2 regions of the Dissulfurispira sp. genome follow, and region 1 is predicted to be linked to the other one. Evidence: riboswitches for the same ligand, from Rfam matches in the RefSeq annotation. Region 1 holds a riboswitch; the other holds the start of a gene.

The links. A riboswitch is a leader RNA that binds a small molecule or an ion and turns the genes downstream of it on or off. The one in region 1 is predicted to bind cobalamin.
Region 2: another riboswitch for cobalamin. It lies ahead of cobU (bifunctional adenosylcobinamide kinase/adenosylcobinamide-phosphate guanylyltransferase); the one in region 1 lies ahead of V7L97_RS07860 (TonB-dependent receptor plug domain-containing protein).

What each region holds. Positions count from the first base shown of each region.
Region 1 is NZ_DAIOFX010000040.1:6,488-10,096, forward strand. Features, by position in the region: gene V7L97_RS07860 (TonB-dependent receptor plug domain-containing protein) at 1-1,813, opposite strand, end outside; cobalamin riboswitch at 1,893-2,147, opposite strand; gene V7L97_RS07865 (hypothetical protein) at 2,241-2,441, opposite strand; gene V7L97_RS07870 (energy-coupling factor ABC transporter ATP-binding protein) at 2,455-3,264, opposite strand; gene cbiQ (cobalt ECF transporter T component CbiQ) at 3,297-3,609, opposite strand, start outside.
Region 2 is NZ_DAIOFX010000003.1:44,979-48,587, forward strand. Features, by position in the region: gene V7L97_RS01540 (adenosylcobinamide-GDP ribazoletransferase) at 1-384, opposite strand, end outside; gene cobT (nicotinate-nucleotide--dimethylbenzimidazole phosphoribosyltransferase) at 385-1,446, opposite strand; gene cobU (bifunctional adenosylcobinamide kinase/adenosylcobinamide-phosphate guanylyltransferase) at 1,457-2,002, opposite strand; cobalamin riboswitch at 2,111-2,317, opposite strand; gene V7L97_RS01555 (hypothetical protein) at 2,407-2,532, opposite strand; RNA gene ssrA (transfer-messenger RNA) at 2,612-2,954, opposite strand; gene smpB (SsrA-binding protein SmpB) at 3,012-3,467, opposite strand; gene V7L97_RS01570 (hypothetical protein) at 3,553-3,609, shown strand, end outside.

The DNA of each region.
Region 1 (3,609 bases):
CTGTAAAGTCTCCTTTCTTCACCACATTTTCCCCATTTGACGGAGGCGCCCAATCCTGAACCCTTTCATCTCCTGTGTAATTAGCAATAAGCATGGCATCCCATTTCTCCTGACCAGCCTTTATTCCAAAGGCACCTGTCCATTTGGGAGTGTAAAGTAGAGTCTTCCCGTATTTGCTTATTTCAAGGTCATCCTTGCTTGAATACTTTGTGTGATAGGTGATGTTTGTAAACGGTTCAATGGACACATTCAGACCAGATGCCAATCCCACATCGTATGAAAGGCTGACTTCTATGCCCTGAAGTGCTGCGCCGTCAACATTCTTGAATGTCTGTGCAGAAAGGGTGCTGTCATAATAGCTCAATATCTTGTCTTTAAAGTCTGTATGAAAGAAGGTTAAACAACTCTTAAACAAATCCTTTGAATATTCAATCCCTGCATCATAGGATGTGCTCTTTTCTGGTTTTAAGTTTGGATTTCCAAGATAGCGAGTTCCCCACGAAGAGACATAATCCGTTGCAAGCTCGTCAGGAGCAGGTGCGCGAAAAGCAGTGCCGATATTACCCTTAAAGCTGAAATTATCTGTGAGTTTATATACCAGCCCGCCCCTTACAGTTACATTGTCTAAGTCCTCTTTCCGCGGCTTAACGCTTGGGATTCCCGGTGTTGAAAGCACTCTGTTTTCAAAATAGTCATAACGGAGTCCTGCACTTAGAAGAAGTTTTTTATCGAAAAGACTTATCCTTCCTTCTGCAAAGATACCGTAACTGTCGTATCTTGAGTTTGGATTATACGGCGCACCTGTGTTCCTTGAGCTTTCGACCTCGATCCTGTCCCATTGGCCTCCAATAATTATCCTGTGATCATCTAAGGCAAATGTCTTCTGAAGACTTACCCCCTGTGTGTCCGTCTTTGTTAAGGAGATATCTGAATTTCCTATGCCGTATGTCATTCCTCCATCATGGGATTCGTCCCTGTCCTTGAGGAGATAATATTTTCCATTGAAGTCTTCTGTTTTATATTCAATATCAAAGCCGTCCCTCCATTTGTCCGAATAGTTGTCAGGATCAGGAGAATACCTTGCACCAGGGGAGCCTATTCCCCATCCCCTCCAGTGCTGAAAGCCGATGGACATATGGTGCCTGTCAAAAAGTTTGTAGCCAAAACGGGCGGATACGGTCTCATCGTCATATCCAGTGTTTTGAATCTTTCCATAATCCCTTGACTCATAATCACCCATTGATGAACGGCTCGCAGTAAGATAAAAATCGAACAAACCTTTTTTGCCATTTAATTCAGCAAAACCTTTCCGGTAATCCCATGAGCCTACTTCTCCACCTATCGAACCATGAAAGCCCTCTTTACCTTCCTTTGTTATTATGTTTATCACGCCTCCCATGGCAGATGAACCGTATAAAACAGATGCAGGTCCTTTGACTATCTCAATTCTTTCGATGTCTTCTACGGGTATTTTTGCTAAATTTACGGTGCCTGCACGATGGCCGTTGATAAGCACAAGAACCCTGCTTTTTAAATCGCTGAAGAGGTCTGTTGTTAATCCTCTTAATCCAATTCTACTGGTAAGTACCCCCGGATATTTGTGGACATGTCCTATGGATGCCTCTGAAATCAGGTCACCGGCATCCTTTGCAGTGGAATTTTTAATGTCTTCCCGGGTGATTATCTGGACAGAGGCAGGGACATCTTTTTTAGGTTCTTCGACTTTTGTTGCGGTTACTAAGATTTCTTCAAGCGATGCGGTCTTCTGTTCTGCAAAGACAGGAACAGCAGAAAGGGTAAGGGCAAATGGCAAATGGCTAAAGGCTAAAAATAGAAATGTAATAACAATGACGAAAATCTTTTCATCTTTTCCTCCCTCGAGAAATTTTTGGATTTTTTATTATGACTTGGATAGGTCTTCCGGCTTAGGGCATCCATCACCCTCACGCTTCATGCGTTCGGGTAATCCTTTCTACTTGCCCGCCTTCCCATCATCAAAGCAGTTTGAACTGTTTGAACCGTTTAAACGGTTATTGACAGTGGCTTCTTTAGTGGGCTTTCGTTCCCTTCACGGCTGCGGGGCAGCGGAGGAATTCGCTTTAACGGCGGCACCTCTCTTCCCTGACATCCAGCCATATTGTGACTGTTTTTTCTAAATCCGTGTTCTGTGCTCTGACTATCACCTCCTTCATTGCTTCATAGTCAATAGTTTTAACATATGTTTTTACAATCTTTCAAGTTTAGCCGATTACTTTCAGCGCATCTTCAAAGAGTCCGTTCAATTTCTTTGTCTCGTTATAGAGATTGGAAAGGATGGCAGACAACTCCTTATTCCCAAGTGATGACATCTTTTCAGCCCAATCTCTATAGGTCTTTGCATGTTCGTCGTTATGCTCCTTCCAGTGATGAAGCAGGTGTTTGAGCTTTTGCAAATCGTCCATTTATTTTCTCCTTTCAATGTTTATGAAATAGATAATGCGAATGGATATGCCTGTGGGCTAAAGGCCCGTGACAATGGATATGCTCATGTACAAGATTGACCTTCAGCAATAAGTCCTCATCTTTCAGAATATCTTCTGCACTTCCTGTTTTTTCAATTCTATGTTCTTCCGAAAGCACAGCCACCCTGCATTGAAGCTCATCCACCAGAGATAAATCATGGGTAGCAATCACGATTGTCTTTCCTGCCTCGCTTAGAGCAAAAAGCAGTTCCACAAGAAAGCACTGGGTTTTAGGATCAAGTCCATTGGTAGGCTCATCGAGGAGCAGAGCTTCAGGATTCATAGTCAGTACCGAGCCGATAGCTACCCTCTTCTTTTCCCCGCCTGAGAGCATATAGGAAGGCCTGTCTTTCAGGTTTTCTATGTTAAGCATCTGCATTACTTCAAATGCCCTGTCCATAGCCTCACTTTCATTAAGGCCCAACTGAACAGGGCCGTAAAGCAATTCATCCAGGACATTGGGACAGAACAACTGGACATCCGAGTCCTGAAACACATACCCTACTCGTTCTCTGAAAAATCTTAAAAATTCTTTATCTTTTAAAGTCTTTTCAGACACCTCATTATCTCTGAAAAATATACTGCCGGATGATGGATGAATGAGGCCGTTCATTATCTGAAGCAGGGTCGACTTTCCGCTCCCGTTTGCGCCTATTACTGCAAATTTCTCTCCCTCTTTTATTGAAAGACTCACATTTAAAAGGGCAGGAATTTTGCCGTAATAGTTATAGCTCACATCTTCGATCTTTATGATACCGTCCATCTCTTATCCCCAAAAACAGGCATGCATGCCTGTTAAATACATAAAAACAACACTCCTACAAAAAAAAGGAAAAACCCTGCGGCCCGATCAATGCTGCTCATCTTTCTAAAGCCGTACAGTTTAATGGTATCAGAAAAACCCCTTCCAAGCATAGCCTTGAATACATCCTCGCACCTCTGCTGCGTCTTTTTGAACATAAATGCAATCCTTCCTGCAATCCATTTTCTTGCCTCGGTATTAGTCGCTTCACCAGGCATCCTGCTCTTCTTTGCGAGATGCATGTCTTCAACTGTTTTTGCAAAGATAAAGATGTATTTGTAAGTGAGGGTTATAATCATCAGAATT
Region 2 (3,609 bases), on a different contig from region 1:
GAACTTGAGCAGGATTACAGAAACTATGGCGACAACTCCTATGGCCCCTGTTGTGCTGTCTTTCATCACAGCAAGCCTTTTCTCAATGTCCGTTTCTCTATCTCCTGTTGATTTCACAGACAGTGCATCAAAAGTGTCTGCAAGTCCGTCAAGGTGAAAGCCCCCGTTGCTTATTATTAGCATTGAAATAATCAGCCCTACTGCAATTTCTGGAGAAAATATCTTTAAAAACAGCATGGCAGATAAAACCCCCAGCAGTCCCTGAAATGCACCTGCTAAAGGGAAAAAGGCTGCTGATTGCGCTATCTCTTTTTCGGAGACACCACCATTCACCCTTACAGGTACTATCGTAAGAAACTGGAATGCAAGGAGTAATTGCTTCATTTAATTCTGTATCTCGCTTGAAACCCCGGCCTCGCCAAAGGTTGCCATTTCTTTATATATCTTTAATCCTGCCTCTATCATAAGCATTGCCAATGCTGCGCCTGTGCCTTCACCGAGCCTCAAATCAAGGTCAAGGACAGGCCTTAACCCCATTTTATCGAGCATTGCCTTGTGCCCAATTTCAACGGAGTTATGGGCTGCAAACATATAATCTTTTACCCTTGGCTCGATGCAATATGCGATTAATGCGCCTGCTGTGGAGATGAACCCGTCAATGACAACCGGAATCCTGTTTGATGCTGCACCGAGGACCAATCCCGCGATGCCTCCAATCTCTGCACCGCCCACTTTTGCGAGGACGTCTATTGCGTCTTCAGGATTTGGCTTATTCAAGTTTATGCCATCTTCTATTACCGTAATCTTTCTTTTTAATGACTCGTCAGTTATTCCCGTACCTTTGCCTGTAACCTCCGAGACAGGCTTTCCTGTAAGCACAGATGCAATAGCGCTTGACGGCGTTGTATTCCCTATCCCCATCTCTCCTGTGCCGAATATCTTATAGCCCTTTTTTGCATATCCATTTGCAAGCTCGATTCCTACATCTATGCATCTTATTGCCTCATCCCTTGTCATTGCAGGGCCTTTTGTGAAGTTTTTGGTTCCTTTTATTACCTTCATGTTTACCAGGCCTTTAATCTCTCCAAAATCGTGGTCAACGCCTATATCCACAACAACAACCTCTGCTCCTGCATGCCTTGCAAGGACATTGATGCCTGCACCTCCTCTCAGGAAATTAAATACCATCTGCGGCGTAACCTCTTTAGGATAGGCTGATACGCCATCTTCTGTAACTCCGTGGTCCCCTGCGAAAGTGAAGATGACCTTTTTATCCAGAACCGGATTTTTGTTTTCGGTAATGGCGACAAATCTCCGTGCAAACTCCTCAAGCCTTCCGAGGCTTCCGAGGGGCTTTGTGAGATTGTCGAGGTGCTTTTGAGCCAAGCCATACCATTCTTCATTTACTGACTTGATATTTTTTAGTGTTGCATTGAGTGAATCCATCTGTCTTCTCCTACTTTATTTTTAAAGGTATTCCTGCGGTCACAAGATATACTTCGTCTGCTAAGGCTGCCATCTTTTGGTTTAAATAGCCTGATAAATCTCTGAATCTCCTTGATAATGCGTTGTCAGGGACGATTCCAAGACCGACCTCGTTCGAAACAGTGAATAGTGAACAGTGAATAGTGGATAAGGAAGAAATAAAAGACTCTGTTTCTGCTTCAACATCCTTATTATTAAGCATCAGATTTGAAAGCCATAGTGTCAGGCAGTCAAGAAGGATTATATCATAGCTTTTATGAATGTCAGATATCAGTGTCGAGATATTCAGCGGCTCTTCGAAGGTTGTCCACTCACCTGGCCGTTCTTTTTTGTGTTTCTTAATCCGTTCCTTCATCTCATCATCCATGGCCTGTGCAGTAGCAATATATGCCTTGCGCATGGAGGAGATTGCATCTCCTCCATGAACCCCCTCTTTAGAAGAGATATAATTATTGGCAAGCTGCAGGGCAAACCTGCTTTTTCCGCTTCTCGCACCGCCTATGATGAATGTTATCAACTCAGCACCCCTAAAAATAAAAAATCCTCATGGCAAAATGCCATGAGGATTGCACCCTGTTTCACTTCATCCTCTCCTTCATCCACGTGAAGGCTTTAAATCCTATTCCCTAATTTCTGTCGTCAGGCAGGTCTTCTGGCTCCCGGGTAGTTTCTATAGTTTGGCCTACTCGCCAGCCTTCCCATCCTGTTTGCATCTGTATATGAGCGGACAGTGGCTCATTGGCTTTCGTCCCCGGTTACAGCGGCGGGACCGCTCCCGAATTGCACGGGATTCCCTATTAAGCACTTCGGCACCTGAGGAGCATATTGTATCTAAACCATCAGCACAAAAGTCAAGGGGGGACTGGGGAGGGAAATATCCCTGCATTTGACGAAGACAAGGGATTGGAGGGATTTAACGGGCTAACACCAATTGACTCTCGATATCAATCCACGGATGATTTCCAGCCGCTGCTTTAACGGATACTCAAAATATATGGAACTCTCCATGAGTATGGATACAATTTCTTTGATTTTCTGCCTTTCCATGGCCAACTCCTTCGAATCCTTTCTTGCTTTAGTTATCGGGTAAAAAATAAAGTGCTTTAGTTCAGAAAATACTTCCATTTGGTGGAGGCGGCGGGAATCGAACCCGCGTCCGAAAGTACTACTCTCAAGCCTCTACATGCTTATCCAGCCTATTTATTTTCGGATACCAGATTGCCGGCAGGCAGGCCTGCTGATATCCTATCCCTTAAGCTTTCGCTGGATTTAAAGGAGTCATCCAGCGGCAGCCTGCTGATCGACGCTGTCCCTGAAGCACAGGCAACCTCAGAGGAGCGTGCTGCTATTGGTTAAGCAGCGAGTGCCAGTTCGTTGTTGGCGTTTGTGTTTTTCCATCTTTTTAGGTGGTGATGGAGCCACCGCATGCCACTTGAGCCTCATAACCCCCGTCGAGCCCTATCGCCCCCGGTTGAACAGCTTAAACCATTTAAACGGCTTGAACTGTTATTTATATAATAACATATTTAGCGATTTTTCATCGCCTTTTCTATCGCCCTTTTTGCTTCCCGCTCTTTTATCGTCTCCCGTTTTTCATATTGCTTCTTGCCTTTTGCAAGACCTATCTCAACCTTTGCATAAGGGCCTTTGAAATATATCTTAAGCGGGATCAATGTGTAACCCTTCTGCTGCATCTTGCCTCTTAATCTCTCTATCTCTTTCCTGTGAAGCAGGAGCTTCCTTGTTCTCAGGGGGTCGTGGTTCAAGATGTTGCCGTGAGAATAAGGGCTTATGTGGCAATTGAGCAGAATGACCTTTGCATCTTTAATCAGGACATAGCTGTCTTTAAGGTTGGCCTTGCCTTCTCTCAGGGACTTGACCTCTGTGCCTAAAAGCTGGATGCCTGCCTCGATTGTCTCTTCAATGCTGTAGTCATGATATGCCTTTCTGTTCTGGCATACTATTTTTATGTCCGGCTTCATAGTTATATGATAGCAGTATTATGATTGGACTTTAAAGCCGTGTTTCATTATAATTCAGTGGAGCTATAAAAGAGCGGAGGTTTTTATGAAGAGGCTTTTGGTTTATGCAATTATAGTATTTGTTTTTGTTGCTTCATGCGGT